Regions from separate parts of the Brevundimonas sp. GW822-FHT03E11 genome, predicted to be linked through region 2. Evidence: riboswitches for the same ligand, from Rfam matches in the RefSeq annotation. Region 2 holds a riboswitch; the other holds the start of a gene.

Region 1 (15,431 bases), 390 kb from region 2:
TTGAGGATCTGTTCAGCGATGAGGTCCTCGGCGCCCAGAACGACCACGGCCTCTGCCGGAAGACGAAGGCGTAGAGCGCCGTTCGGGGCGGACCGGCGCGCCTTAGCCATTTGAAAGGCGCGCCGCGCCGCCCGGCCCAGGTCGGCAGACGACTTGATCCGGGCGCCGTCAGCCCGGGCCGTGGAAAGCAACTGGCCGACGAGCCGGGTCATGCCGGCGACCGCCTCGCGGGAGTCGTCGATCAGACGCCTCTCCCGCGCGGTCCAGGTCCTGGGCGCGCCCGCCAGCAGATCGAGATTGGCCGCCACGACCGAAAGCGGGGTGCGCAACTGGTGCGAGGCGTCGGTTGCGAAGCGCTGAACCCCCGACGTCGAGGCCTCGAGCCGCGCCAGGAGATGGTTGAAGGCGGTCAGCACCGGCTGGAACTCGCGGGGCGCCAGGTCGATGTCGGCGGGTGCGAAGTCGGCATGGGGACCGGGGCGGCGCGTCAGGTCGTCGATCAGCCGCTTGAGCGAGTTGAGGCCCCACTTCAAGGCCGGCCAGATCAGAAGCGCGGCCAACAGCACGAGCAGGGTGGGTGGCAGCAGCAGGCTGCGATATAGATCCAACAGGCTGGCGCGTCGCGAGTCCAGGCTCTGAGCCACCGACACGATGACGGGGGCGGGTCTTCCTGGGATCGTCAGGGTTTGCTGGGCCATGCGAACCGGCACGCCGCGCACGGACAGGTCGGCGAAGACCGGAGCATCCGACGAGGCGTCGGGCAGGCGCGGCAACTCCTCATAGCCTGTGATCAGTCGGTCGCCCTCGCGAACACTGTAGAAGACGGCGTCCCGCTCGGGACCGTCGAGCAGGCCCAGAGTCCAGGGCGCGACATCGACAGTCACCTTGCCGTCGGCGACCGAGACCGTTTCCCGGATGGTCTGCAGCGCCCCCGCCAGGAGGCGGTCGGCCGTCTCCGCCACCACGCGGTGGGCCGTCCAAGCCCCGACCGCCAGCACCACGACGGCGAACAGGGCCAGGGGCGCGACCTGGGCGATCAGCAGACGTGTCACCAGACTGTGGGGGCGGCGCGAGCCGGGCGCCTCGCTCATGGATCGAGACGATAGCCGCGACCGCGGATATTGGTCACGGCGGGGCCGTCAGGCTGCAACTGGCGCCTCAGCCGACCGACATGGATCTCCAGGGCGTTGAGCGAGGGAGCCTCATCCTGCGGAAAGACTTCGGCCGCCAACAACTCCCGATCCACCACCTGGCCAGCGCGCGAGGCCAGAACGCGCAGGGCCGCCCATTCGCGCGGACGGAGCGACAGCTCCCGGTCATTGACCTGGGCCCGGCCGGCGTCCCAGTCGCAGACCAGTGAGCCGACGATCGCGGCGCCCGCCGCCCGACCCTGGCGTCGACGCACGATCGCTCTCAATCGGGCGATCAGTTCCGAAGGGGCGAAGGGTTTGACGAGATAGTCATCAGCGCCGAAATCCAGTCCCGCCACCCGGTCGCCCAGGGCGTCGCGCGCGGTCAGCATGAGGACGGGCGTCTGCGATCCCCGCCGTCTGAAGGCCTTCAGGACCTCGAAACCGTCGATGTCGGGAAGGCCGATGTCCAACACGGCGGCGTCGAACCGCTCCGTCGCTTCCAGATGAAGGGCTTGGTCCCCGCTGTCGGTGGAGCGGAGTTCGAAACCGACCGCCAGAAGGCTGGCCTCGAGCGAATGCTGAAGCGCCTTGTCATCCTCGACGACCAGTATTCTCATGGCGATGCGAAGGAGCGGATCATGAGCGGTACAATAGCGGGAAACCCGCCCCGGTGAAGACGGACCGCCGACATCTGCTTCTCGGACTCGCGGGGGCGGGGGTTTCGGCCTGCGCGGGCGAGCCGGACGGGGTCGCGACGGCGCCCCGCGTCCGATGGCTGGCCAGGCGCGAGGGCGGGCTGCACATCCTCACGAACACCAGCCTGATGGGGCCTGTGCTGGCGGCGTTTCAACGGCGCTGGCCCGAGATCGCGGTGCGGCTCGAGGACATCAACTCGACCCTGATCGCGAACCGAGTCCAGTCCCGCGCCGCCTCCGGACTGGAGGGGCCGGATCTGGTCTGGAGCACGGCGATGGACGTGCAGGTCAAGCTGATCAATGACGGCTACGCCCAAGTTTATCGATCGCCGCATCGGGCGGCCATGCCGGACGGCTCGGTCTGGCGAGACCAGGCGTTCGGTGTGACGGCCGAGCCCGTCGTCTTCGCCTATAATCGCAGGCGGTTGCCGTCGGAGATCGTGCCGCGCAGCCACGCCCAACTGCTCGAACGGCTGTCTACCGACGCGGACCGGTTTTTCCGCCGGGTCACCCTGTATGACGCCGAACGCAGCGGGGTGGCGCTTCTGCAACTGTCGGCCGACATCCAGATCTATCCCGACGCTTGGGCCCTGATGACTGCCCTGGGGTCTACTCATCCGCGTGCCGATACGTCCGGCCAAAGGATGATGGGCCAACTGGCTGAGGGCCGCATGGCCTTCGCCTACAATATGAACCAGTCTTACGGGGCGTCGTGGGTCGCCCGGGCGCCCGATATCGGCCTGGTTACGCCAGAGGACTATCATCTGTCCGTCTCGCGCGTGGCCTTCATACCCCGCAACGCGGCCCACCCCAACGCCGCCCGGCTTTTTCTGGATTTTCTTTTATCGCGTGAAGGGCAGAGGATCATCGCCGGCCTGGGGGTCCGCCCGGCTCGCGACGACATTCTTACCGAGCGTCGCACCTCTATCCCCGGCGCTCGGCCGGTCCGTGTGGGACCGGCCTTGCTCGCCAATCTTGATCAGGCGCGTCGCGAGGGGCTTCTGCAGCGTTGGCGGGCCGCCATGCAGGCGGCGGAACGGGCGCCGGACGACCCTAGGGCGCCCTAAGGCTTTCCTGTGGATAAGTCTCTTTCTTCTGAAGGCGGTGTTTCTGTCACCTCGCTTTCACCGATCCTGCGGTGACCGATAGTCGCTCGGCGACAAACGACTGACGCGCTTCAAAAGCGGCATGTAATTGCATGAATGTGAAAATAGAAGCATTAGCCTTGCGAGGCGTGCCGATTTGACAGGCATTCGTTGGTCGATCTTACTCGCTTCAGCAAGGCGGGAGAGATCGGTTCCCGCCGACGCCGAAGGCGCAACCGCCCCGGAAACGCTCAGGCAAACGGACCGTCTTGCTGAAGGAACGCTGGAGAGAAGGTCGAATCCGGGGGATGCGGCCTCGCCGAAGGAGAAAGGGTCGGCGCACGGCCCGAAACTCTCAGGCCCAATGACAGCGGGGGCGAACAGGCGCCGCAGAGCGCCGGTCGCATTGGGCAACCCTGGGGAGGGGCGTCGTCGCCATGAGGAATCTCGCTTTGTCTCGTCTTAATCGCAACCTGACCTATTATTGCAGCGCCATCGCGCTGATGGCCTGCGCCACCTCTGTCCATGCCCAGGAGGCGGGCGCCCCAGAGGATGCGGCCTCGGTCGATGACATCGTCGTCACCGCCTCGCGGATCGACCGCGCCGGCTTCGAGGCGCCGACGCCGACCATCCATCTTTCCGCCGAGGATCTGTCGGTCGGCGCGCGGCCGAATATCGCCGCCGCCCTCAACGACATGCCTCAATTCCGCGCCACCACATCGGCCCAGACGACCGGCACCAACACCGGTGCGGGCAATGCGCCGGTCGATCTGCGCGGCCTGGGCATCAACCGGACCTTGGTCCTGATCGATGGGCGTCGCGTGTCCAGCGAGAACGATCTGAACGCCGTGCCGTCAGTGCTGGTCAAGAGCGTCGACGTGGTTACGGGCGGCGCATCGGCCGCCTGGGGCTCAGGCGCCGTCGCCGGCGTCGTGAACATCGGCATCGATCGCTATTTCACCGGCGGCAAGCTGGGCGCCGAATACGGCGTGTCCTCCTACGACGACGCTGAGCAGGAACGGTTCGAAGGCGCCTGGGGCGCAGACTTCGCCGACGGGCGCGGCCATTTCGTCATCGGCGGCGAATACCTCGACAACGAAGGCGTCATCCCCAAAGCGTCGCGCCCGAATATCGGCCGATGGGCCACCGTCAACGGCGCCCTGCAGCCGGACGTCGGTTTCGCCAACGCCGCTTACGGCGGTCTGATCCTGTCGGGCGTGAACCGCGGTAAGGTGTTTAACCCGGACGGCACGCTTCGGCCTTTCGATTACGGCACAGTCAGCGGAACCAACTCGATCGGCGGCGAAGGTCCGTCCAATGACGATCTCAGCCCCCTGGTCACGCCGCAGCGCCGCTACACCGGGCTGGCCAGCGCCGTCTATGAGATCAATGACAAGCTGCGGGTCACGGCTGACGTCCGTCACTCGCGGATGTGGAACGACTATGTCTGGTTCGGCGATCACGATCGCGGCGACCTGACCATCAGCATCGACAACGCCTTCTTGTCGTCCACGATCAAGCAGCAGATGGCGGCCGCTGGCCAGACGTCCTTCACCTTCGGACGTTTCAACTCCGATCTGTCCTATTCCACGATCGATTTCGAGCGCGTCACCACCCAGGCCACTCTGGCCGTGGACGGCGAGTTCGGCGACAGCTGGCGCTGGGGCGCCTACTACAGCCACGGCGAGTTCGAGAATAATATCGATACGCCCGGTTTCCTGCTGAAGACCGAATTCGCCAATGCGGTCGATTCCGTTATCGATCCCGTGAGCGGTCGAGCCGTCTGCCGCGTGACCCTGACCAATCCCAATTCGGGCTGCGTGCCGATCAATCTCTTCGGCCTGGGCGCGCCGTCTCAGGAAGCCATCGACTATGTCACCGGCACGCCTCAGCAGCGGGCCACCACCAAGCTGGACGTCGCCGGCGTCAGCCTGCGTGGCGAGCCCTTCAGCCTGCCGGCCGGCGACGTGTCGATCGCCGTCGGCCTGGAAGCCCGCAAGGAGCAGACCGATCAGCGCATCGGCGAGCTGGACGCGGCAAAGGCCTTCAAGACGTTCAGCTTCTCGGCCATGTCCGGCGAGTTCAGCGTGAAGGAGGCCTTCGCCGAAGTCCTGGTCCCGATCGTCAAGGATCTGCCGATCCTGAACGACCTGCAGTTCAATGCTGCAGCCCGCATCTCGGACTACGACACCACGGGCTCGATCTGGTCTTGGAAGGTCGGCGCCACCAACGAGTTCTTCCCCGGCTTCCGCGGCCGCATGACCCAGTCGCGCGATATCCGTTCGGCCAATCTTTCGGAGCTGTTCACCACCACCACCACCGGCTGGAACAACATCAATGACCCGGCCAAGAACGGGGCCTTAGTTTATACGCTGAACAACGGCGGTGGTAATCCCAACCTCCGCCCGGAGACCGCCGATACACTGACCCTGGGCGTCACCTATTCGCCGCCTTCGATCCCAGGCCTGAACCTGTCGCTGGATTATTACGACATCAAGATCGACGACGTGATCACGACGATCGCGCCGCAGGATCTGGTCAATCGCTGCTACAACGGCAACCTCGACCTGTGCTCCAAGGTCGAGCGCGACTCGGCGGGCAATCTGGTCCGCACCATGTCCACCTATGTGAACCTGGCCGAGTACCACACGGACGGGATCGACGCCGAGGCCTCCTACGCCTCCGACGCCGACCTCTGGGTTCCGGGCGCGACGGGCAGGGTGACGATGCGCTTGGTCGGCACCTGGGTGAACAGCCTGACCACGGACGACGGCGTGACCGAGATCGAATATGTCGAATCCCAGGGCTATTCTTTCGGCCTGGGCGTGCCCAAGCTGCGGGTCAACGCCAGCCTCGGCTGGAAGGGCGAGGTGTTCGGCGCGAACCTGCGCGCGCGCTACATCTCGGCGGGCGACTACAACAGCACCGTCGCCATCTCGAACAACCACATCGACGCCTTCACCTATGTCGATCTGGGGCTGACGGCCGACCTGGCGCACTACGGCGCAAACGGGGTCGAGCTGTACGCCAATGCGACCAATCTGTTCGACAAGGACCCGCCGGTCGGGTCGCTCTATTCGCCGTATTACGACGTCATCGGTCGGTACGTCACGGTTGGCGCGCGGTACCGTTTCTAGTTCTGGTTCTGCGTTCCGGATCGCCGGCCCCGCTCCTCCATAGGGCCGGCGATCTTCCCTTCTGCTCCCCCATTTTTCACACGGTCTGTGTCATGATTTCCCGTCTGCCGATGGCTCTCCTGCTCGCCCTGAGCGTCGCTCCTGCGGCCCTGGCCGAGGCGCCCAAGCCCGCCGCCATCGTCGCCGACGGCCTTCCCGCCGTGCCCGACGATCTGGTCGCGGCGACCCAGCCCTATCTTCAGACGCGCCGTGCGACCTTCCTGGGCTGGAACGCCGCCGATCAGTCGATGCTGATCAAGACCCGGTTCGGCGCCACGGATCAGCTTCACGTCGTCGCCGCTCCTGACGGCGCCCGGACCCAGATCAGTTTCGAGGCCGAGCCGATCCTGGCCGGCGCCCTGTCGCCGAACGGTCAGACCCTTCTTGTCCAGAAGGACAATGGGGGCGACGAATTCTATCAACTCTACACCCTGGCCGCCGGTCGGTTGAGCTTGATTACGGACGGCAAGAGCCGCAACTGGTTCGGCGCCTGGAGTCGGGACGGCAAGCGGGTCGGCTACGCCTCATCGCGTCGCAACGGCGCGGACATGGACCTCTATGTGGTCGATCCCTCCGACCCCTCGACCGACCGTCTGGTGGCCCAGGTGTCCGGCGGCGGCTGGAACATCGCCGACTTCTCCAGGGACGGGACCAAGGCCCTGGTCCTGAACCGGATGTCGATCAATAGGGCCGTTGTCTATGAGCTGGACCTCGCCTCGGGCCGGATGACGCCGCTGACTGACCCTGTCGCGCAGGTCTCCTATGTCGATCCTCAGTACGGGCCCGACGGCGCCGTCTGGTCGACCTCGAACAAGGATTCCGACTTCCTGCGTCTGGGGCGGATCGTGCGGAACGGCTTTGTTCCGGTCAGCACTGAAGCTCGCTGGGATGTCAGCGACTACGCCGTCGCTCCGGACGGCGGCTTCATCGCCTATGCGGTCAACGAGGCTGGGATATCGCGGCTGAAGGTTATGGATGTCGCGACCGGCGCCGTCCGGGTCGTCACAGGTCTGCCGGAAGGCGTCATCCCCTACAGCATCGGCCCGGCCATCGACATCGCCCCATGGGGCGCGATCGGTCTCAGCCTGTCGTCCGCGCGCGTCTCCGGCGACGCCTTCTCCGTCGATCCGACCACCCTGGCCGTCACCCAATGGACCCATAGCGAGACGGGCGGTCTGGACCCTGCTGTCAACGTTGAGCCGCAACTGGTCGAGGTGAGGAGCTTCGACGGCGAGACGGTGTCCGGCTTCCTCTACCGGCCCGACCCCGCCAAATTCCCCGGCAAGCGGCCGCTGATTGTCGATATCCACGGCGGTCCTGAAGGCCAGACGCGCCCCGATTTCCTGGGCGCGCAGAACTATCTGTTAAACGAGATGGGCGTGGCCCTTTTCTTCCCGAACGTGCGCGGCTCGTCCGGCTTCGGCACCCGGTTCGTCAATCTGGACAACGGCCCGTTCCAGCGCGAGAATTCGGTCAAGGACATCGGCGCTTTCCTGGACGCGCTCGAGGTCGATCCCACCCTTGACGCCTCGCGCTTCGCCGTCACCGGCGTCTCCTACGGCGGCTACATGTGCTACGCCGCCGCCGTGCATTACAGCGACCGGCTGAAGGGGGCGAACTGCTATGTCGCCATCTCCAACTTCGTCACCTTCCTGGAAAACACCCAGTCGTATCGCCGCGACCTGAGACGGGTGGAATACGGCGACGAACGGGATCCGGCTCAGCGCGCCCAGCTTCAAGCCATCTCCCCCCTGACCAGCGTCGACAAGATCACCATTCCGCTTCTGGTCGCCACCGGTGGAAACGATCCCCGCGTCCCGGCCTCCGAAGCCGACCAGATCGTCAGCGCAGTCCGCAGCCGCGGAGGCACGGCCTGGCACCTGCTGGCCCAGAACGAGGGCCACGGCTTCCACAAGAAGGAGAACGAGGACTACTATTTCTGGACCAGCCTTCTGTTCTGGAAACAGACCCTGCTGGGCGAGGCGGCGCGCTAGGCGACACAGTTCCAGTCACGCTCCATGTTCTTCAAACGCCTTGTCGCGGCGAGCGCGGCCCTGGTCGTGCTCGCTGCGGCGCCCGCCACGTCCCAGACCCGTCTTCCGGTTCGTACCGACCATCATGTCCATGTCCACGCCCCGCCCATTCGGGAGATTCTGACGGCCTATTGCGACAGTCCGGGGCGGATCAGCGCCTGCGATCCGGCCTTCGTCAAACCACTGACGGCCAAAGATCTTCTGGCGGATATGGACCAGACGGGCGTCCAGACGGCTTGGATCATGTCCACGGCCTATCTGGCCGAGAGCCCGATGATGGTTCCACCCCTGGCCGACGCGGCCGACCGCGTTCATGCCGCCAACGCCTTCACCGTGGCCACGGCGGCCGCGCATCCCGAGCGGCTGGTCGCCTTCATCTCGGTCAATCCGCTGGCGCCCGAGGCTCTGGCCGAAATCGAAGCGTGGAAAGGCGAGCCTTTTGCAAAGGGATTGAAGCTGCATCTGACCAACTCGGGCGTCGATCTTCGCGACCCCGGTCAGGTTCGCCGTCTTGCCGCCGTCTTCGACGCCGCCTCGGGCGCCGGCCTGACCATCATGATCCACATGCGAACCCGCGCCTCCGACTATGGCGCCCAGGATGTGCGCATCTTTGTCGAACAGGTTCTGCCCCATGCTCGCGGCGTCCCGGTGGTCATCGCCCATTCGGGCGGCTGGGGCGGACTGGATGCGAACACTTGGGACGCGCTGGAGGCCTTCCGGCAGTCGCTGGCGACGGATCCCAAGCGTTTTCCAGACCTCTATTTCGACCTGGCCCAGGTCTTCGACGCCGACACGCCGCCCGAAGATCGCGAAAGGCTGGTCGATCTGATGCGACGGATCGGCGTCGATCGGTTCGTACCAGGATCCGACTGGCCGTTCTCGGGCCCTCTGGACGCCTATCTGAACGACGCCATGGCCTTGTTGCCGCTGACTTCAGACGAGGCCGAGGCGTTACGGCTGAGGCAGGTCGAGCTAAAAACTGGGGCATAATCTCCGGGCGGCGTGCGAACCAGGTGGGCAGGGGCGCCCGCAGCCGAACTGAAAGTCCGGGGTTCAGCGGGACCAGATTCAGGTTCCGCCGATCCGTTCCGCGCGGCGTTTCATGTTGGGCAGGCCCTTGCCGACATCCCGCAGCCTTGGCGGCAGGTCCATGCCGTCGTCCGAGACCGATATGACGACGGCCTCGGACTCGCTCTCAAGGCGGATGTCCACGCGGGACGCCTGGGCGTGTTTGACCGCGTTGGTGATCGCCTCCTGAAGAATACGGTAGATGTTGATCCTGGCCTCCGGACTGAAACCCTCGACGGGCGCGCCCGGCGCGGCGGTCCAGGTCAGTTCGATACCCACCAGACGCAGGCGGGGCGCCATGCGCTCATGGAAAATGGCGATGGCGACCTCCAGCGAGTCATCCACGCCATTCATCGAGTCGATGATCAGCCGCAGATCGTCGATGGCGATCCGCACGCCCTGGCGCAGGGTTTCGACATCGGGCGCGCCGCCTCTCAACTGGGCCAGCGAGACCAGATGGCCGCCGACTCCGTCGTGCATGTCGGCACCCGGCGCTGGCGCTCCTCATTGATGGCGATCATTCGCTCCTGCTCTCTGAGGCGCAGTTAGGTGGAGCGGATCTCGGCCTCCTTGAGCTGCACCTGTTCCGCCAGACTGTCGCGCGCCATGGTGGCGCCTCGGCCGGAGCAACCGGCCCTCACAAGGTGTTCGTGTTGGACGACGGTTGAGGGGCGCGCTGTGGAGCGCAACTCAAAGTTTACGTTCTGAGGCCACACCGCCGCCATGACAGGCAAGAACTCCGACTATTCGATAGACGCCTTGTGCCGCGCCAACCGGACCTCCGCTCCGGAGGGACGGTTTGAGACTGTGTTGAAATGGATGATGGTGATCGGTGTCGGGGCGCTGATCGTCACGATACTGGGTGGGCTTCTCGCCCTGAACGCGGCGACGATCAGAGCGTGGCTCAAGCCGGTCGTTGCCGGAGCCTTCCTGCTGGGGCTCGGTCTCGTGGGCCTAAGCTGGGTCTTCAGCTTCGGCGTCCTTGTCCGGGAACTTCATGCGAGATCACAGGGGCGGTTCCAGCGCAGCCACGATTTGGCGGCTTCCTTTGCCGGGGAGGTAGCGGATCAGTTCTCGAAGGACGAGATCACAAGTCGGCTGAAATCCGTGCGTCTCGAGTTGAAGCTCAACGCGCGCACCCCGGACAAGCTACCGATCGCCGTTGGTCTCATCGCGACGAGCGCGGCCGCCGTACGGTTCATCGTCTCTCCGGAGGGAGAGCTTGCGGTCGGAGCGGCCGCCAATCTCAGGTCCGCCGTGGAAGGGGGCGATCCGGCCGGGGCCCTCGGCGCGCTCGCCACCGGCCTCGCCCCGGAGCTGGCCATTATCGGGTTCGGCGTCCTGCTCGGCAGCTACATCGTGCGGGGGATGATCCACACGGATCACGATCGCCTCCTCAGAACGGAGAGCCTTCTGGAAAGGGCCGAGGCGATCGCCCGTCCGCCCAAGAAGCCCGTCGCCGTCCCATCAAGTCCAGCGACATGACGCGGGAGGGATGACCTGTCGTGGCGCACCAGCGACATCAAGATCGCCGTTCGCGTCGCCTTATGACCAGATGGCTAGCGTCGCTGGATCAGGCGGGGAACGTCATAGCGCTTGCCGTCAAATGAAAGGCGGATCGTGCGAGGCGCGACCGCTTGGTCGGTCGTGCTGCACTCACCGTTCTTGGCCTCCCTAGACGTGCTCTGAGTGATCCGCTCCAGCACCGAAATATCCTGCCCCTTCTGGCCCGGGACCATTCGAAGGATTCGCTCGGTCACAACAGTCTCGCCGGCGCAGGACAGATCCCATTGCCCTTGACTGCGTTCGACGATCAGGTCGTCTAAGACTGGCGCGAGGGCCGCGCCCCGTGGCTCGTAGAGGGACAGCGTGGTTTCCATGAACGGGTTCGGGCGCGAACTGCCGACCCATTCGCGTCTCACGCCAAACGCCAGTCGGTCCGGCCCGAAGCGGTATGGCGCAGTGTCGAAAGAAATCCGGGAAATCCGGACGGCGTCGTCGTCCATGGCGTGGGGGATGCGGAGCCGATGGCGCGGCGTGCCGGTTGGCTCGTCGACGACGAGCACATCAAGATCACCCAGCGTCGAATCCACGCCAACCTCAGCAATAAGCGGGATGGCGACCAGAAGCAGTCCTGGCCTTCCCCGCCAGCGACGACAGACGATGGCGTGAGGGTTTATCGACGAGGGTGAGGGCAGGGTGAGCGTGCGATTTCCAGTTTTCATAGTGCGCTCGCCGTCCGCGACCGCATTGGGGTAGGCTTGACGAACGATCGCCCCGATGTCCCCGCATTCCTGATCCTGTGCACGCGCGAGCGTCGGCACGCACAGCGCCAACACCAGCGTCGCCACACTCCATCCGCCGACCGCCCGCATGGTCTCTCCCTTCGCAGCTTTTGACAGCCGCTGAACTATGGTCTGTTGCCGATAGACATTGAGCATCGTTTTCGTCACGGAAGTTCCCGGTCAATGGGAAGTCGGGGCCTTGGCTTGGGGCAAGTGGATCGATCCGTAGGGGACGCCGTCCATCCTGGCAAAGGCGACCAATTCTCCTACGGATCGACGACGGAGACTCCCAATGGGAAGCCACGACGCGCTTCTTCGTCCAGGCGATAGGCCTAGTAGGCGACCGGCCGATAGATCCAGGTTTTTATGAATCCTTTAGGCGAAGGGCTGGGAGTCACATCGCGCCATTATGCGTCTTGATGGTCCTGTCCCGCTCGAACTTTGAGCGAGGAGGCCGACATGGCCGATGTGATCTTTCTGGCGATCGGGGCAGGGGCGTTCGCCGTCTTCGCCCTGCTGGCCACAGCGTTGAAACGGGTGTGACGATGATCGCCATGCTCTGGGGGGCGGGGGCGCTGGTCGTCGCCGTTTACATGGTCGCGGCGCTGCTGCGGCCCGAGCGGTTCTGAGGAACCGGGACGGATTTCATGAACATTCAAGGATGGGGCGAGATCGCCCTGACCCTTGGGCTGGCCGTCATGCTCGGCTGGCCCATCGGCATTTATATGTCGCGCGTCTGGAACGGCGAGCGGACCTGGCTGGACCCGATGCTGAAGCCGGTCGAGGCCGTCTTTCACGGCGCGGCGGGCGTCGATCCGAAACGCAGCCAAGGCTGGCTGGGATATGCCGGCGCCCTGCTGGCCTTCAACCTGGCGGGCTTTGTGCTGCTGTATGCGATCCTGCGTCTGCAGGGCTTGCTGCCGCTGAACCCGCAGGGGTTTGCGGGCGTGTCGCCGCACCTGGCCTTCAACACCGCCGTCAGCTTTGTCACCAACACCAACTGGCAGAGCTATGGCGGCGAGTCGACGTTGTCGACGTTCAGCCAGATGGTCGGGCTGACGGTACAGAACTTCGTGTCGGCTGCGACCGGGGCGACCATAGCGGCGGCCCTGGCGCGGGCCTTCGTCGCCCATCGCGGCGAGGGCGTCGGCAACTTCTGGGCCGACCTGACGCGGACCACCCTCTATGTGCTGCTGCCCGCCGCCTTCGTGCTGGCGGTCGTTCTGGGCGGACTGGGCGTTGTGCAGAGCCTGGCGGCGAACGTTCAGGCGACAGGCGTCGAGGGCGGGTCCCAGAGCCTGCCGCTGTTTCCGGCGGCCAGCCAGGTGGCGATCAAACAGTTGGGCATCAACGGCGGCGGCGTCTTCAACGTCAACGGCGCCCATCCCTTCGAGAACCCCAACGCCATCACCAATCTTCTCAGCGCCGTGGCGATCAACGTCATGGGTTGGGCGGCCTTCTTCGCCTTCGGCCGCACGGCTCTGGCGGGACGCGACGTCCGCGCTCTTGCGGCGGCGGCGCTGATCCTGCTGAGCGTCGCCAGCGCGGCCATGTATGTGATTGAGACCCAGCCGGCCCCGGCCCTGGTCGCGGCCCAGGTGGACGCCTCGGTCAATATGGAGGGCAAGGAGGTCCGCTTCGGCGCGCCCGCCTCGACCGTCTGGTCCGTGGTCACGACCGGCGCCTCGAACGGCTCGGTCAATTCGATGCACGCCAGCTATATGCCGCTGGGCGGGGCCTTGCAGATGTTCCTGATGCAGCTGGGCGAGATCCTGCCCGGCGGGATCGGGTCGGGCATCGCCATCATGGTGGTCATGGCCCTGCTGTCGGTCTTCGTCGCCGGCCTGATGGTCGGACGGACGCCCGAATATCTGGGCAAGAAGATCGAGGCGCGCGAGATCCAGTTCGCCATGATCGCGGTGCTGGTTCTGCCGCTGGCCATCCTGGGCTTCGCGGCGGTCAGTGCAGTGTTCCCCAACGCCTTGGCGGGGCTGCTGAACGACGGCCCGCATGGCCTTTCGGAGATCCTCTACGCCTACACCTCGGCGGCGGCGAACAACGGCTCTGCCTTTGCGGGTCTGACCGCCAACGCCCCCTGGTGGAACACGACCCTGGGTCTGGGGATGCTGTTCGGTCGGTTTGTTCCGGCCGTCGCCGTTCTGGCCATCGCCGGCAGTTTGGTCGTCAAGCCCAAGCTGGCGCCCAGCGCCGGCGCACTGCCCACCGACAACGGCCTGTTCATCGGCCTGCTGATCGGCGTGATCCTCATCCTCGGCGGCCTGCAGTTCCTACCCGCCCTCGCCCTGGGACCGATCGTCGAGCACTTCCAGGTGCTCGCGGCGGTCGCCGGCGCCTGATCCTTCGGACATCCTGACATGACACAAATCACACTCGATCCCCGCGAGGGCGGCGGTGCGTCGCCCCTCGCGGGCGGTCTCTCCGGGGCGATGATCGGGCGCGCAGTCGGCGACGCCTTCGTCAAGCTGAACCCGGTCAAACTGGTCAAGAACCCGGTTATCTTCACCACCTGGATCGTGGCGCTTCTGTCCACGATCTCGGCGGCGGCGGCCATGGCCGGCGGTCAATCGGCGGGCTTTGCGGTGCAACTGGCGCTGTGGCTGTGGGCCACGGTCCTGTTCGCCAATGTCGCCGAAAGCGTCGCCGAAGGGCGGGGCAAGGCGGCGGCCGATAGTCTGCGCGCCACCCGCGTCACAACCAAGGCCAAGCTGATCGTCGATCCCGAGACCGGCATGGTGATCTCGACCAATGCGTCGGATCTTGAGATCGGATCCGTCATCCTGGTCGAGGCCGGCGATGTCATCGCCTCGGACGGCGAGATCATCGAGGGCGTGGCCTCGGTCAACGAGGCCGCCATCACCGGCGAGAGCGCCCCGGTGATCCGCGAAAGCGGCGGCGACCGTTCGGCCGTGACCGGCGGCACGACCGTCGTCTCGGACTGGATCAAGGTGCGCATCACCGCCAAGCCCGGCTCGACCTTCCTCGATCGCATGATCGCCATGGTCGAGGGCGTGGACCGCCGGAAGACGCCGAACGAACTGGCTCTGGCCGTGCTGCTGGCCGGCCTGACCCTGATCTTCCTGATCGCGGTCGTGACCCTGGTGGGCCTGGGCGCCTATTCGGGCGTCGATCTGGATCCGATGGTGCTGGGCGCCCTGTTCATCACCCTGATCCCCACCACGATCGGGGGTCTGCTGTCCGCCGTCGGCATCGCCGGCATGGACCGGTTGCTGAAGGTGAACGTGCTGGCCACCTCGGGCCGTGCGGTGGAAGCGGCAGGCGACGTCGACACCCTGCTGCTCGACAAGACCGGCACCATCACCTTCGGCAACCGCATGGCGACCGAGGTCATCCCGGTTCCGGGCGTGCGCCGTGAGGCCGCTTTGGCCGCCGCCGTCATGGCGTCGCTCGCCGACGAGACGCCCGAAGGCCGGTCCATCGTCGAGCTGGGCCGCAACGCAGGCGTCTCGGTCGAACAACCTGTCGGCGCCGTCGCCATCCCCTTCACCGCCGTCACCCGCCAGTCGGGCCTGGACGTCGGCAAGGACAGCTGGAGGAAGGGCGCGGTCGATGCGGTGTTGAAGGATCTGAACCTGTCCGACGGCGCGGCTCCCGCCGAGTTCCGTCAGGCGGTGGACCGGATCGCCCGTTCGGGCGGCACGCCCCTGGCCGTGACCCAGAACGGCGTGCTGGTCGGCGTCATCCACCTGAAGGACGTGGTCAAGCCGGGCGTAAAGGCGCGCTTCGCCGACCTGCGTCGCATGGGCCTGCGGACCGTCATGATCACCGGCGACAATCCGGTGACGGCGGCGGCCATCGCGTCGGAGGCCGGGGTGGACGACTACCTCGCCGAGGCCACGCCCGAGGACAAGATGCGCCTGATCAAGGCGGAACAGGCCAAGGGCCGTCTGGTCGCCATGTGCGGCGACGGCGCCAAT
Region 2 (15,431 bases):
GATGTTCGAGCTGGCGAAGCGCAATGGGGTCTCAATCCCCTACGACAGCGTCGAGGCGGTGCGGGCGGCCTATGATTTCTCGAATCTGCAGGACTTCCTGGACATCTATTACGCCGGGGCGGCGGTCCTTCTGACTCGCCAGGATTTCGAAGATCTGGCCTTCGCCTATTTCCAGCGGGCGGCCGCCGATAACGTGCGCCACGCCGAGATCTTCTTCGATCCCCAGACCCATACCGACCGGGGCGTGCCCTTCGGCGTGGTGGTGGAGGGGCTGATCGCGGGAATGGACCGGGCCAAGGCGGAACTGGGCGTGAGTTCGGGTCTGATCCTCAGCTTCCTGCGGCATCTGACGGAGGACGAGGCGTTCGCGACCCTGGAGGCGGCCAAGCCCTATCTACATCATTTCATCGGGGTGGGGCTGGATTCGTCGGAGGTCGGCCATCCGCCGTCCAAGTTCCAGCGCGTCTTCGCCGCCGCCCGCGACCTGGGCCTGAAACTGTGCGCCCACGCGGGCGAGGAAGGCCCGCCGGCCTATGTCCGCGAGGCCCTGGATCTGCTGCACATCGACCGGATGGACCACGGCAATCGCTCGATGGAGGACGAGGTTCTGGTGGAGCGGTTGGCCCGAGAGCAGATGACCCTGACCGTCTGCCCCCTGTCGAATCTGAAGCTCTGCGTGGTCGACGATCTGAAGAACCATCCCGTGCCGGAGATGCTGCGCCGGGGCCTGCACGTCACCCTGAACTCGGACGACCCGTCCTATTTCGGGGGCTATGTGAACGACAACTACAGCCGGTTGGCGACGGCGGTGGGCCTGACCCGCGAACAGGTGACGCAGATGGCGAAGAACAGTTTCGAGGGGTCTTTCCTGGGCGAGGCGGAGAAGGCGGCGTATCTGGCGGAGGTGGAGGCCTACGCCAAGGCGGGCTGAATCTTTCTCCCTTTCGTCATCCTCCGGCGAGCGGAGCGAGACCGGGGGACCCAGCGGCGCGCGTGAGCGCGAACCTGTCGCGGACTCGGTCCTCCAACATCTTGCGGTGTTGAGATTTCGCCTGACGGCGCCGCTGGGTCCCCCGGTCTGCGCCGCGAAGACGCGGCTTGCCGGAGGATGACGACAGTATCGGGGTCAGCCGAGTAGGGCTGTAGCCCCCATCTCCGAAACCCCCAGCGCCCGGAAGCTGTCCCGCGCCGCCGCCTCGGTCTGTGGCGCGATCGCGCGGCTGGCGCCTGTGACGACCACGGCCTGGAAACCCTCGCGCACCGCATCCTCGGCGGTGAAGCGGACGCAGTAGTCGAAGGCCAGGCCGGCCAGGAAGACGCGGGTCACGCCCAGGTCGCGCAGCAGGCCGGCCAGGCCCGTCGGGGTGCGATGGTCGTTCTCGAAGAAGCCGGAATAGGAATCGACCGCCGGGTTGTAGCCCTTGCGGATCACGGCCAGGGCCTTTTGCACCGTGGGCGCCGCGTCGGGATGGAAGTCGGCGCCGGGCGAGCCCTGGATACAGTGGTCGGGCCACAGCATCTGGCTGCCGTAGGCGACCTCGATCTCGGTGAAGGGAGCCGCGCCGGGATGGTTGGAGGCGAACGAAATCTGGTCAGGCGTGTGCCAGTCCTGGGTCAGGATCACACGGTCGAACCGTTCGGCCAGCCGGTTGATCAGCGGCATGGTCCCCGCCCCGCCCGCGACCGCCAGAGAACCGCCCTCGCAGAAGTCGTTCTGCGGGTCGATGACCAGAAGGGCGTCAGTCGGACCGATCTTCATCATGCGCTCGCGTAGGCGTCGATCTCGTTGGCCGAGCCCAGGGCGACCGGGATGCGCTGGTGCAGATGCTCGGGCTGGATGTCGAGGATGGATTGAACCCCGTCCGTCGTCGCCTTGCCCCCGGCCTGCTCGACCAGGAAGGCCATGGGATTGCCCTCGTACATCAGGCGCAGCTTGCCGGGCTTGTCCGGCTCCCGCTTGTCCCAGGGGTACAGGAAGACGCCGCCGCGCATCAGGATGCGGTGGACGTCGGCGACCATGGCGGCGACCCAGCGCATGTTGAAATTCTTGCCCCGGGGGCCGTCCGCGCCCTTCAGCACGCCGTCGACATAGCGCTGCACCGGCTCGGCCCAGTGGCGCAGGTTCGACATGTTGATGGCGAACTCCTTGGTGTCCGGCGAAATTGCGATGGCGTCGTGGGTCAGGATCCAGACGCCGTCGTTCGACAGGGTGAAGCCCTTGACCCCGGCGCCCGTGGTCAGGACCAGCATGGTCTGGGGGCCGTACAGGGCGTAGAGGGCGGCGACCTGGTCCCGGCCCGGCTGCATGAAGTCGGCCTCGGTCGGCGAAGGCGTCGCGGACTTCAGCACCGAGACGATGGTCCCCACCATGGCGTTGATGTCGATGTTGGACGAGCCGTCCAGCGGATCGAACAGGACCAGATATTGGCCGGTGGAATGGGCCGCCGGCTGAACCTCGTCCATCTCCTCCGAGGCGACGCCGGCGACGGCGGGACAGGCCAGCAGGGCGTCGGTCAGCATGTCGTTGGTCATGACGTCGAGCTTCTTCTGCTCCTCGTCCTGGACGTTGATCTGGCCCGAGGCGCCCAAGGCGCCGGCCAGGGCGCCGCCGGCGACCAGAGTGCTGATGTCGGCGCAGGTGGCGGCGGCGACCGTCAAGACCGTCTTCAGCCCTTCCGGAACCTCCAGGGCGGCGATGTGGGCGTCGAGGCGGGTGCGGTCGGCGGTCATGGGATCGGTCCGGAGCGGCGGAGAGGGACGCTCCGTTCTTGGCGGGCGGACGCAGGGAGAGCAAGGGCGAGCCGACGCCGGACGTCAGGAAGTGCGACAAGGCGGCGTCAAAACACGCCTGCGCTTGACTTGCGGCCGGAGTCGGTGGCTTAGGTCGGTTGCTCTCGCGGGAGAGATCGGCGCGCCTCGGCGGGTCGACGCCGAAGGCGCAACCGCCCCGGAAACGCTCAGGCAAACGGACCGCGAAGCATACGGACGCTGGAAAGCCGCTCTTAGGGGCGCGCCGACGGAGCAAGGCGCCACGGTACCGGCGCCGGAATCTCTCAGGCTTCAGGACAGCGGGGGCGCGACGACGGCGGAGCTCCGCCACCAAACGCGACCGTGAAAGCCTGAACCATGACCGACCAAGCCCTGAAGACCACGCCTCTGAACGCCGCGCACCGCGCCCTGGGGGCCCGGATGGTGGGCTTCGGCGGCTATGACATGCCGGTCCAGTATGAGGGCGTCCTGGCCGAGCACCGCTGGACCCGCGAACACGCCGGCCTGTTCGACGTGTCCCACATGGGCCAGTGCAAGATCACCGGCGCCGACGCCGCCGCCCAGTTCGAGCGGTTCGTGCCCGGCGACTATGAAATCCTGAAGGCGGGCAAGCAGAAGTATTCGCTGCTTCTGAACAAGGACGGCGGGATCATCGACGACCTGATGGCCGGCCGCCCGGATCACGACGGCCTGTTCGTCGTCGTCAACGCCGGCAACAAGGACGAGGATTTCGCCTTCTGGCAGGCGAACCTGGAAGGCGACGCCAAGCTGACGGTGCTGGACGACCGCGCCCTGATCGCCATCCAGGGGCCGGAAGCCGCCGAGGTCATGGCCGCCCACGAACCGATCCTGGCGGAAATGGGCTTTATGGAATGCGCCCGGCTGATGCTGTTCGGCGTCGACTGCTATGTCTCGCGTTCGGGCTATACCGGCGAGGACGGCTATGAAATTTCGGTCCCGGCGGACCAGGCCGAGCGTGTCTGGAACACCATCCTGGAAGACGCCCGCGTCAAGCCGATCGGCCTTGGCGCCCGCGACAGCCTGCGCCTGGAGGCCGGCCTGCCGCTGCACGGCCACGACATCGACCCGACCACCAGCCCGGTCGAAGGCGCCCTGACCTTCGCCCTGTCCAAGTCGAGGAAGGAGCGCGCCGACTTCACCGGCGCCGACCGCATCTTGAAGGAACTGGCCGATGGCCCGTCTCGCGTCCGCATCGGCCTGATCGTCAAGGAAGGCGCCCCGGCCCGCGAAGGCGCCGAGATCGCCGACGCCGACGGGAACGTCATCGGCAAGGTCACCTCGGGCGGCCCCTCCCCCACCCTGGGCAAGAACATCGCCATGGGCTTCGTGCCGCCGGCCCATGCCGCGCTGGGCACGGAGTTGAAGGTCATCGTGCGCGGCAAGCCCGCCGCCGCCGAAGTCGTCGCCATGCCCTTCGTGGCGCAACGCTATTACCGGAAGCCGAAGGCGTAACATTCACCCCGTCACCCTCGGGCTTGACCCGAGGGCCGGATTATCCGCCGCATTGCGTCGGGATCAACACAGAGAACGATCCGCCTCCGATCCTCGGGTCAAGCCCGAGGATGACGGGGTGGGAGATGGAGAAGAGAAATGAAATTCACCAAGGATCACGAGTGGGTCAGCCTGGACGGCGACATCGCCACCGTGGGCATCTCGAAACACGCCGCCGACGCCCTCGGCGACGTGGTGTTCGTGGAAGTGCCGGAAGTCGGCAAAACCGTCGCCAAGGGCGCCAGCTTCGCCGTGGTCGAGAGCGTCAAGGCGGCGTCCGACGTCTACGCCCCCGTCTCGGGCGAAGTGGTCGAGGCCAATGACGCCCTGTCGACCGCTCCGGAAACCGTCAACTCGGCCCCGGAAGCGGACGGCTGGTTCGCCAAGATCAAGGTGTCGGACGCCTCGGAACTGGACGCCCTGATGGACCAGGCCGCCTACGACGCCTTCCTCGCCACCCTCTAATCTCAAACTCCGTCACCCTCGGGCTTGACCCGAGGGCCGGAGGATCAACCACTCGTGCGAAGCCTAGACGCACGAGCCGCACAACATCCGATCCTCGGGTCAGGCCCGAGGATGACGGGTGAAGGAAACCGGCAATGCGTTACCTCCCCCTGACGCCCGACGACCGCACGGCGATGCTCGCCGCCATCGGCGCCAAATCGATCGACGACCTGTTCGTGGACGTGCCCGAAGCGGCGCGGCTGGACGGGCCTGTGAACCTGCCGCGGGTGGCGGGCGAGTTGGAGGTCGAGCGCGCCCTGTCCGCCATGGCGGCCAAGAACGCCACGGCCGGCGCCGTGCCCTTCTTCTGCGGCGCAGGGGCCTACAAACACCATGTCCCGGCGACGGTGGACCACATCATCCAGCGGTCGGAATTCCTGACCAGCTACACCCCCTATCAGCCGGAAATCGCCCAGGGCACGCTGCAATATCTGTACGAGTTCCAGACCCAGGTGGCGAACCTGACCGGCATGCCGGTGGCCAACGCCTCGCTGTATGACGGTTCGACCGCCATGGCCGAGGGCGTGCTGATGGCGACCCGCGTGACCCGTCGCAACAAGGCGGTGATCTCGGGCGGCGTCCACCCCCACTACGTCAAGGCGACCGAGACCGTGGTCCACGCCGTCGGCGTCGAGACGCAAGTCCTGGCTCCCGCCGTCGACGCCGAGGCCGCCGTGATCGACCAGATCGGTCCCGACACGGCCTGCGTCGTGGTTCAGACCCCGAACGTCTTCGGCGCCGCAACGGATGTCACGAAGATCGCCGAGGCCGCCCATGCAGCCGGCGCCCTGCTGATCGTCGTGGTGACGGAAGCCGTGTCTATGGGCCTGCTGAAGTCGCCCGGCGAGATGGGCGCGGACATCGTCGCCGCCGAGGGCCAGTCGATCGGCAACGCACTGAACTTCGGCGGCCCCTATGTCGGCCTGTTCGCCACGCGCGAGAAGCTGATCCGCCAGATGCCCGGCCGCCTGACCGGCGAGACCGTGGACGCCGACGGCGAGCGCGGCTTCGTCCTGACCCTGTCCACGCGGGAACAGCACATCCGCCGCGACAAGGCGACTTCGAACATCTGCACCAATTCCGGCCTCTGCACCCTGGCCTTCACCATCCACATGAGCCTGCTGGGCGAGACGGGCCTGCGCAAACTGGCCCTGCTGAACCACGAGAAGGCCCTCGCCACGCGCGACGCCCTGGCCGCCGTTCCGGGCGTCGAAATCCTGACCGACCGCTTCTTCAACGAGTTCGCGGTGCGCCTGCCCAAGAACGCGGCCGAGGTCGTGGATCAGTTGGCCGCCCATCACGTCCTGGCCGGCGTGCCCTACAGCCGCCTGGCCCCCGACGCCGGCATGGACGACGTCCTGCTGGTCGCTGCGACCGAAACCACCCTTGACGCCGACATCAAGCTCCTGGCGACCGCCCTCGCCAAGGTGCTGGCGGCCTGAGCGGAGACAAGACCATGAGCACCATGAACACCGTCGGCCGCCCGACCGCCCCGAACCAGGTACAGACCAAGCCCGCCACCCTGACCGGCGGGCGCGGCCTGTTGCAGAACGAGCCGCTGATCTTCGAAGGCGAAGGCTGGGGCAAGACCGGGGTCGACCTGCCCGAACCGAAGACCGATGCGTCGGACCTGGGCGACCTGGTCCGCAAGGATCCGATCGGCCTGCCCGGCCTGTCGGAGCCCGAGGCCATGCGCCACTATGTGCGCCTGTCGCAGAAGAACCACGCCATCGACCTGGCCATCTATCCGCTGGGCTCGTGCACGATGAAGCACAACCCGCGCCTGAACGAGAAGATGGCGCGTCTGGCCGGTTTTTCGGACATCCACCCCCTGCAGCCGATGTCGACGGTTCAGGGCGCGCTGGAGCTGATGGATACGCTGGCCCATTGGCTGAAGACCCTGACCGGCATGCCCGCCGTCGCGCTATCTCCGAAAGCGGGAGCGCACGGCGAACTGTGCGGCCTGATGGCCATCCGCGCCGCGCACGAGGCCTCGGGCCAGCATGAGAAGCGCCGCAAGGTGCTGGTGCCCACCAGCGCCCACGGCACCAACCCGGCCACGGCCGCCTTCGTCGGCTATACCGTCGTCGAGGTCGCCCAGACCGAGGACGGCCGCGTGGACGTGGCCGACCTGGCGTCCAAGCTGGGCGACGACGTCGCCGCCATCATGGTGACCAACCCCAACACCTGCGGCCTGTTCGAGCGCGACATTCTGGAAATCAGCCGCCTGACCCACGAGGCGGGCGCCTATTTCTACTGCGACGGCGCCAACTTCAACGCCATCGTCGGCCGGGTTCGTCCGGGCGATCTGGGCGTGGACGCCATGCACATCAACCTGCACAAGACCTTCTCGACGCCGCACGGCGGCGGCGGGCCGGGCGCGGGTCCGGTGGTGCTGTCACAGGCCCTGGCGCCCTTCGCCCCCGCCCCCTGGGTCGTGCATGACGATAGCGGTTACGCGCTGATCGAACGGGAAGAAGGCGAGGCAGCCCAGGCCTTCGGCCGCCTGTGCGCCTTCCAGGGGCAGATGGGCATGTATGTGCGCGCCCTGTCCTACATGATGAGCCACGGCGCCGACGGCCTGCGTCAGGTCGCCGAGGATGCGGTGCTGAACGCCAACTACATCAAGGCCCGCCTGTCGGACCTGATGAGCGCGGCCTTCCCCGACGGCCCCTGCATGCACGAGGCCCTGTTCGACGACGAATGGCTGAAGGGCACGGACGTCACCACGCTCGACTTCGCCAAGGCGATGATCGACGAGGGCTTCCACCCGATGACCATGTATTTCCCCCTGGTCGTCCACGGGGCCATGCTGATCGAGCCGACCGAGACCGAGTCCAAGGCCGAGCTGGATCGCTTCATCGAGACCATGCGCCTGCTGGCCCAGGCGGCCAAGGCCGGCGACGTCGACCGCTTCAAGGGCGCCCCCTTCCACGCCCCCCTGCGTCGTCTGGACGAAACCCGCGCCGCCCGCTCGCCGGTGCTGCGCTGGACCGCCCCTGCGGGCTCGAACCAGGCGGCTTAAGCCGCTCTCGGCGTCCGCCGTCCTGGATCAGGGCGGCGGACGCTGGCCCGCCATGCGTCTCAGGACGGCGAAGGCTTCGCGGCCGAACCGTTCAGGCCCTTCGTCCGGATGGGCCAGCCAGGCCTCGCCGGCCAGTTTCATGATGCTGACGCCGATCGCCGCCGCGACGCGACAGGCGACGTCGTCCGGGGCCAATCCCTTCCGCTCGGCCAGCGTCTGGGCCAGCAGCCGCTCCACCCCTTCATACTTTGCGTGATCACCGGCCTGAAGGGCGGGCGTCTGATGGATCAGCCGCGTCAGGTCCAGCATGTCGGGCGTCTGGAAGCGCGCGGCGACATCGGCCAGCCCCCCCTCCACCATATCGAGCAGCGGTTCGTCGCACGGCCGGGCCGCCACCGCCTGGGCGATCATCTCAGGGATCTGGGCCTTGAGGGAAAAGACGATCTCTTCCTTGGAGCCGAAATAGTTCAGCAGGGTGCGGCGCGATACGCCCGCCGCCGCCGCCACCTCGTCCAGGGTGGCGCCGTCAAATCCCTTTTCGATGAACAGCCGCAGGCCTTCGGCCTGAATGCGGGCGTGGGTTTCCAGCCGCTTCCGCGCACGCAGACCCTGCTCGCCAGGAAAAACTTTTTCTTGCACTTCTTGCATATTTGCACCGGATGCAGATATGCAAGCCGGAGCCCTTCGGAAATTCAGTTCACCCCAGGATAGCCGCAATGACCCAATGGACGACAGCCGATATTCCCGACCAGAGCGGCAAGCTGGTCATCATCACCGGGGCGACCGGCGGCATCGGCTTGGAGGCGGCGCTCGTTCTGGCTGAAAAGGGCGCCGAGGTCGTTCTGGCCGCGCGCAATCCGGACAAGGGCGATCAGGCGGAACGGCTGATCCGCAGTCGCCACCCTGAGGCCCTCGTGCGGTTCGAACGGCTGGACCTGGCGGACCTCAGCTCTGTCGCCGCCTTCGCCGAGGCCCTCCTGGCGGCGGGTCGGCCGGTCGACATTTTGATCAACAATGCGGGCGTCATGGCCGTGCCCCGTCGCCGAACGACCATCGATGGTTTCGAGATGCAGTTCGGAACCAACTATCTATCCCACTTCGCCCTGACCGGCCGGCTCCTGCCACTGCTGACGGCGGCTCAGGCGCGAGTGGTGCAGTTGTCCAGCGTCGCCCATCGCGGCGGTCGGATTCAGCTCAGCGATCTGAACTATCGCTCCGGTTACCGGCCCTGGCCCGTCTATCAGCAGTCCAAACTGGCGATGCTGATGTTCGCCCTGGAGCTTCAGCGCCGCAGCGATCGCGAAGATTGGGGCCTGACCAGCGTGGCCGCCCATCCCGGTTTCGCCCGGACGGATCTGATCGCCAACGGCCACGCCGGCAGCCCGCCCGGACTTTTCGCCTTGGTCAGCCGCCTGCTGGCGCGCGTGGCCAGCCATTCGGCGGCCGACGGCGCCTTGCCGATCCTGATGGCGGCGACCCTGCCCCAGGCCGAACCCGGCGCCTATTACGGCCCTCAGGGCTGGCAGGAGATGCGGGGTGCGCCCGGCCGCGCCCTCATCAAGCCCCAGGCGCTGGATGTCGAAACCGCCCGCGCCCTGTGGTCCGAGTCCGAACGCATGACCGGCGTCCACTACGGCTGACCAAGGCCCAGCCGCGTCCTGTGGGACACAGACTGCGACAATCCGGCTTCATGACCAAAGCTTCATAGGAAAGCCACGGATCGGCCATCGAACCGGATCTTAAGGGGTTATGTGACAACCTCGCCACGGTCGCTCTTTCCCTTCCCGGCTTGGGATCGGGTGGGCGTGGCGACCGTTGTCACACCTCAGTCAGTCCTCCTCCCTCCCGGCGCCCTCGTGATCTCCGCACCCGCTCTCGTCCTGTCCTCCGCCTCGCCTCGCAGCCGCAAGCTGCGGGTGCTGAAGCGTTGGGCCCTGATGGCGGGCGGGCTGTTCGTGGTCCTGCTTGGCATTCTGATCGCCCCCCTGCCCGGCCCCGGCGGCGTTCCGGTCATCGCTGTCGGCCTGATGCTGATCCTGAAGAGCTCCTTCTGGGCCAAGCGACAGTTCATCCGCGCCCAGTACGCCCGGCCGAAATGGGTCTATCCCTTCCGGCGGCTGATGCGGAAAAAGCCGGAGTTCGCGCCGGTCTTCTGGCAACAGGCCTTGCGCGCCGAAAAGGTGATCCTGACCCGGCGTCGGCGCGGCCTGATCCGTCTGCGCAAGGGCCTTCGCCGCTACATCCGCAAACTGTTCCGCTGACCGCGCGCGCATCAGCGATCATTTCGCGCTTGCGTTGCTGCGTTCGCTAACCACGGCAACGTGAACGCCGACCGTCCGAGTCAGGCGTATTCTGTCCCAGCGTTATCAGAGAACCAGAAAAGCGTTGGGAGGCGCTAAGGTCATGATGTCACGCTTACAAAAAGGTCTGATCGCCGGTTTCGCCGCCACGGTCGCCGTGTCCCTGCTGGAAATACCCAATCTGTTCCTGAACTGGTTCGACCCGTTCCAGAGCGTCATCGCCGCTCTGATCGGCATGCCCGACGCCCTGGCCGTGGGCTGGGTTCTTCATGCGGTGGCCGGGGTGCTGATCCTGGGGCCCCTGTTCGCCTACCTCTGCCCGCGACTGCCCACCGACACGCCCGAGACCAAGGGCATCGTCTTTGCGGTCGGCGCCTGGGTGGTGATGATGGCCGGTGTCTTCATCGTCGGCGACTACCGTACCTTCAACGCCGGCTCGGGCTTCGGCACCATCGCCTGGCTTCTGGTCACCCATGCCGTGTTCGGGATCGTCCTGGGCAATGTCTATGCCCGGCTGGTCGCGCGCGACAAGCGCCAGACGCCCCATGTGATCGGCGGCGCCACGGCCCACTGATCTCGGCGGGCCGGACGGCCTGGTCTCCAGGCCGTCCCTGCGTCCGGCTTCCTACACAGACGAACCGGACGGTGGGCCGACGGCTTCCCCTGCGATGAACCGCAAGGAAGATCCGACACGCCGAGGGCGCATCCGCTGGGAGCCTCTGCTGATCGGCGGCGTAGTCCTGGCCCTGATCGCCTATTACCTCGTCGCTGAGGTGATCTGGCGAAATCCTCAGGCCGCCAGCGACAGCGAGACGGCCGTGGTCCAACCGGCCGTCGTGCCGCCGCCCGGCGGCGCCGTCCCGCCCAGCGCGCCCGCCGTGGCGCCCGGCGACAATCCGGCCCTGCGCGGCCAGTCGGCCGTGCGCGGCGACGGCACGCCCCTGAACGGCTCCTCCACCTCGACGCCGCCCCCGCAGCCGATGCAGACCGATGACTGAACCCGACCGCGATCCGGACGGCTTCAGCCGCCGCAGTGAAAGCGGCCCGCCCTTCCGCATCATGGGCGGGGTCATCGTCTTCATCCTGGTGATGATCGCTGTGGTTCTGACGGTCAGCGGCGTCATCGGGCGCTGAGGGGCCGCCCCAAAACGACTTCGGCCGAAACCGCCAGAGCGATTTCGGCCGAAGGACGGGCGTTGAGACCCGGTCAGACTTGAGGTCGTCAGTTCAGGCGGTCGCCGATCTGGGCGATGGCGGCGTCCAGCAGCGGGTCCTTGGCGCCGCCGGCGAGGCGGGCGGCCAGGATCTGTTCCGCGGCCTTGGCGGCCAGGTCGGCGGCGGCGGCCTTGACCTCGGCGGACGCCTGGGCTTCGGCCTGGGCGATGCGGGCCTCGGCCATCTTCTGGCGACGGGCCAGGGTCTCTTCCAGCTTGGCCTTGGACTCGACTTCCAGACGACGGGCGTCGGCTTCCGCCTGGGCCATCATATCGGCGGCCTGGGCCTCGGCCTCGGCCTTCTCCTTGCGGATCTGGGCCAGCAGGGCCTCGGCCTCGGCGCGCAGACGGGCGGCCTCGTCCAGGTCGGCCTGGATCTTGGCGCCCTTGGCGTCCAGCTGGGCGGCGACCATCTTGGGCACGCCCACGGCGATCAGAATGCCGAAGAAGATCAGCAGGCCGACGCCGACCCAGATCTCGGGGTTCGACAGGTCCCAGATGCCCGGTTCGAAGATCAGGTTCATCAGGCGGCTCCCTTGGCGAGGTCCTGTTCGGCCTTGGTCGCGGCCTTGCCGGTCAGGCGCTCGACCATGGCGGCGGCGGCGTCGGAGGCGATGGTCGAGACATTGGCCATGGCCGCGTCGCGCGTCTTGGCGATGGCGGCCTCGGCCTCGGCGATGCGGGCGTTGACCACGGCTTCTTCAGCGGCCTGACGGGCGTTGGCCTCTTCCGTCACGCGCGCCTTGGCGGCGGCGGCGGTGGCGCGGGCGTCGGCGCGGGCCTTGGCCAGATCGGCCTGGGCCAGGGCGGCCTGTTCGGCGGCCTCGGCCTGGACCTGACGCGCGGTGGCGACGGCGCCGGAGATGGTCTCGCGACGTTCGTCCTTCACACGACGCAGACGCGGCGCGAAGACCTTGGCGATCAGGAAATAGAGCAGGAAGAACAGGACCAGCAGATAGCCCATCTGCCCGGCCCAGTGCTGGGTCTCGAACTGGGGCAGTCCGCCGCCGCCGTGGCCTTCGGCCTCGGTGGTCGCGTGGGTGTCGTGAGAAGTGGGTGCGGCCATGGTGTCCGTTCGTCCGAAAAGCAGAAAGGCGGCGACGGCCTCAGCGAGAAGCCGCCGCCGCCCCGAACCCCGGATAGATCAGGAGTTCAGGATCAGGATGCCCAGCACGAAGGCCAGGATGCCCAGGGCTTCGGCCAGAGCCGCGCCCACGAACAGGTTGCCGACTTGCGAGGCGGCGGCCGACGGATTGCGCAGGGCGCCGTTCAGGAAGTTGGCGAAGATGTTGCCCACGCCGATGGCCGAGCCGATCATGCCGAGGGTGGCCAGGCCGGCGCCGATGTACTTGGCGGCTTCAGCTTCCATGGTGAGTATCCTTGTTTCAGTCAGGTGGGTTGGAAGAAGGGAGTTCTCGAACTGGGCCGGGCCTTAATGGCCTTCACCCAGGTTGACCACATCATTGAGATAGATGCTGGCCAGAACGGCGAACACGAACGCCTGCAGGAAGGCGACGAGGAATTCGAGGGCGGTCAGGGCGACGACCATGGTCATCGACAGGGCGGCGATCGGCAGGCCCCACAGGCCCAGGCCCTCGCCGACGAAGGCGCCGGCGCCCAGGGCCACGACGAAGCCGGCGAAGATCTTCAGCGCCACGTGGCCGCCCAGCATGTTGCCGAACAGACGAAGAGCCAGGGTCACCGGACGCAGCAGGAAGGACAGGAACTCGATCGCGCCGACGACAGGGCGCAGCACCAGAGGCGCGCTGGCCGGCCAGAAGAGTTTGAAGAAGCCCAGGCCGTTCTTGAGGAAGCCCACGCCGATGACCAGCAAGATGGTCAAGGCGGCGAAGGTGACGGTCACGGCCAGCTGCGAAGTCGCGGTGAAGCTGAGGAACATGCCCAACAGGTTCATCACCAGCACGAGAAGGAACAGGCTGAAGACGAACGGGAAATATTTGCGGCCTTCGTGACCGATGATGGAATCGGTCACCCCGTCGATCATGTCGAACAGGCTTTCGCCGGCCGTCTGCAACCGTCCCGGCACCACCTTGGCGCTCGAGGTGACCAGTTGCAGGAACAGGACGATGGCCACGAAGGCGACCGTCATGGCGACGTGGGAATTGGTGATCGCCAGCTGGGTGTGGCCGAAGACAGGCAGGTTCACCGCGCCGAAATCGACGAGCGGCTGGATCTTAAACTGGTGAAGCGGATCGGCCATCAGCCTATCGGTCCTCGTCTTCCTCGTCGTCGAAGGGGACCGATTTCGGTTCGACCCCGCTCGCCTTCGCCTGCGCCATCAGCCGGTTGGCCGTGCGGCGCGCCATGTAAATCGACAGAGCGAAGCCCAGAAGGACTCCGCCGATGATACCCCAGGGATTGGTCCCGAACAGTCGGTCCGCCCCAAAACCTAGCCCCAAGCCCAGGAAGACCCCGCCGAGCAGTTCGGCGACGATCTTGTAGGCCTGGCTCGTCACCGCCTGAGCCGCGAGGTGCTCCGACGCCTTCTGAGCCGTCTTGTCCTCCAACGCGGATGCGCTGTCTTGGAGGCGTTTGATCGCCTCTTCGCGCGATTCCGACATTGGGGACATGGCCTGTGCGCTCAGCGCCCGAACAATGTGTTGAGGCAGGTCTGAATTCGGCGCGGAAACTAATCGTGAGCGGCCGGTTGGTCAAGGCGTCGTGAACTTAGTCTAAATCTTTGTTCCGAATGGATTTTCAATGAGAACCAGCCGACCGTGGCGATGCGTCGCTGCCTTGAGGTGCGGATTCGCTCGCCCCGCATGGCGATATGGTCCGCGAACCATTAGGTTGGCGGCCATGAACATGCACGTCCCCTCCCCCGCGCCCGAACGCCGCCCGATCGCCGTGCGGCTGGCGACGCCGCGCGGCTTCTGTGCGGGGGTGGACCGGGCGATCCAGATCGTCGAGCGCGCCATCGAGAAGTTCGGCGCCCCCGTCTATGTGCGCCACGAGATCGTCCATAACCGCCATGTGGTCGAGCGGCTGAAGGCCATGGGCGCCGTCTTCGTCAAGGAACTGGACGAATGCCCCGACGACCGACCGGTCGTCTTCTCGGCCCACGGGGTGCCCAAGTCCGTGCCGGCGGCGGCGCGGTCGCGCGAGCTGCTGTTCCTGGACGCCACCTGTCCCCTGGTGTCCAAGGTCCACGTCGAGGCCGAGCGTCATCATGCCGCAGGCCGCCACATCATCCTGATCGGCCACGCCGGTCACCCGGAGGTGATCGGCACAATGGGCCAGCTGCCCGAGGGCGCCATCAGCCTGGTCGAGACCGAGGCCGACGCCGAGGCCTTCGAACGCCCCGGCGACGCCCCCCTGGCCTATGCGACCCAGACCACCCTGTCGGTCGACGACACGGCGGGCATATTGAAGGTGCTGAAGCGGCGCTTCCCCGAACTGCCCGATCCGCACAAGGAAGACATCTGCTACGCCACCACCAATCGCCAGGAGGCGGTCAAGGTGCTGGGCGAGGGCTGCGAACTGGTGCTGGTGGTCGGATCGAAGAACTCGTCCAACTCGGCCCGGCTGGTCGAGGTGGCGATGCGCGCCGGCGCCCGCGACGCCCGCCTCGTCGATGACGCCTCCCAGGTGGACTGGGACTGGTTCGACGGGGTTCAGACGGTCGGCGTCACCGCCGGCGCCTCGGCGCCCGAGCCTTTGATCGCCGCCCTGGTGGACGCCATCGCCGAACGGTTCGACGCCACCGTGACCGAGGACGCCGGCGCGCGTGAGACCGTGACCTTCAAACTGCCGCGCCAGCTGACCGCCTGAGCGCGGCGTCCGACGGCTATCGCTCCTCGCCGACGAAGTCCTGGGCGAACTCGGGGCTGTCTTCGTCCAGCAGGGGCGCCTCCTCCTCATCCGCCCCGGTCGCACGACTGGGGTCGGGCAGTTCGAACCCGACGGGGGCCGACAGGTCCAGAAGCCCGGCGGCCTTCATCTCCTGAACCCCCGGCAGGTCATACAGGCTGGCCAGGCCGAAATGCTCCAGGAACCGGTCGGCGGTGCCGTAGGTTACGGGCCGACCCGCTGTCCGCCGCCGCCCTCGCAGACGCACGAACCCCATCTCCAGCAACAGGTCCAGCG

The links. Region 2 has a riboswitch for glycine ahead of gcvT (glycine cleavage system aminomethyltransferase GcvT). Riboswitches for the same ligand answer to the same signal wherever they lie in the genome.
Region 1: linked by a shared signal. The riboswitch ahead of AC1RKE_RS00430 (TonB-dependent receptor domain-containing protein) and the one ahead of gcvT (glycine cleavage system aminomethyltransferase GcvT) in region 2 are both predicted to bind glycine.

What each region holds. Positions count from the first base shown of each region.
Region 1 is NZ_JBXANG010000001.1:74,591-90,021, reverse strand. It holds gene AC1RKE_RS00445 (sensor histidine kinase) at 1-1,091, opposite strand, end outside; gene AC1RKE_RS00440 (response regulator) at 1,088-1,750, opposite strand; gene AC1RKE_RS00435 (ABC transporter substrate-binding protein) at 1,804-2,895, shown strand; glycine riboswitch at 3,103-3,190, shown strand; gene AC1RKE_RS00430 (TonB-dependent receptor domain-containing protein) at 3,366-6,050, shown strand; gene AC1RKE_RS00425 (S9 family peptidase) at 6,143-8,083, shown strand; gene AC1RKE_RS00420 (amidohydrolase family protein) at 8,108-9,112, shown strand; gene AC1RKE_RS00415 (sensor histidine kinase) at 9,191-9,670, opposite strand; gene AC1RKE_RS00410 (hypothetical protein) at 9,914-10,675, shown strand; gene AC1RKE_RS00405 (PA3715 family protein) at 10,750-11,643, opposite strand; gene AC1RKE_RS00400 (potassium-transporting ATPase subunit F) at 12,021-12,104, shown strand; gene kdpA (potassium-transporting ATPase subunit KdpA) at 12,123-13,832, shown strand; gene kdpB (potassium-transporting ATPase subunit KdpB) at 13,851-15,431, shown strand, end outside.
Region 2 is NZ_JBXANG010000001.1:466,473-481,903, forward strand. It holds gene AC1RKE_RS02350 (adenosine deaminase) at 1-931, shown strand, start outside; gene AC1RKE_RS02355 (nicotinamidase) at 1,127-1,762, opposite strand; gene AC1RKE_RS02360 (class 1 fructose-bisphosphatase) at 1,759-2,730, opposite strand; glycine riboswitch at 2,888-2,983, shown strand; glycine riboswitch at 2,987-3,071, shown strand; gene gcvT (glycine cleavage system aminomethyltransferase GcvT) at 3,127-4,242, shown strand; gene gcvH (glycine cleavage system protein GcvH) at 4,381-4,746, shown strand; gene gcvPA (aminomethyl-transferring glycine dehydrogenase subunit GcvPA) at 4,881-6,227, shown strand; gene gcvPB (aminomethyl-transferring glycine dehydrogenase subunit GcvPB) at 6,242-7,810, shown strand; gene AC1RKE_RS02385 (TetR family transcriptional regulator) at 7,838-8,449, opposite strand; gene AC1RKE_RS02390 (SDR family oxidoreductase) at 8,527-9,450, shown strand; gene AC1RKE_RS02395 (hypothetical protein) at 9,667-10,071, shown strand; gene AC1RKE_RS02400 (DUF6789 family protein) at 10,214-10,684, shown strand; gene AC1RKE_RS02405 (hypothetical protein) at 10,779-11,108, shown strand; gene AC1RKE_RS02410 (hypothetical protein) at 11,101-11,244, shown strand; gene AC1RKE_RS02415 (F0F1 ATP synthase subunit B) at 11,333-11,848, opposite strand; gene AC1RKE_RS02420 (F0F1 ATP synthase subunit B family protein) at 11,848-12,390, opposite strand; gene AC1RKE_RS02425 (F0F1 ATP synthase subunit C) at 12,469-12,693, opposite strand; gene AC1RKE_RS02430 (F0F1 ATP synthase subunit A) at 12,757-13,545, opposite strand; gene AC1RKE_RS02435 (AtpZ/AtpI family protein) at 13,550-13,906, opposite strand; gene ispH (4-hydroxy-3-methylbut-2-enyl diphosphate reductase) at 14,145-15,116, shown strand; gene scpB (SMC-Scp complex subunit ScpB) at 15,133-15,431, opposite strand, start outside.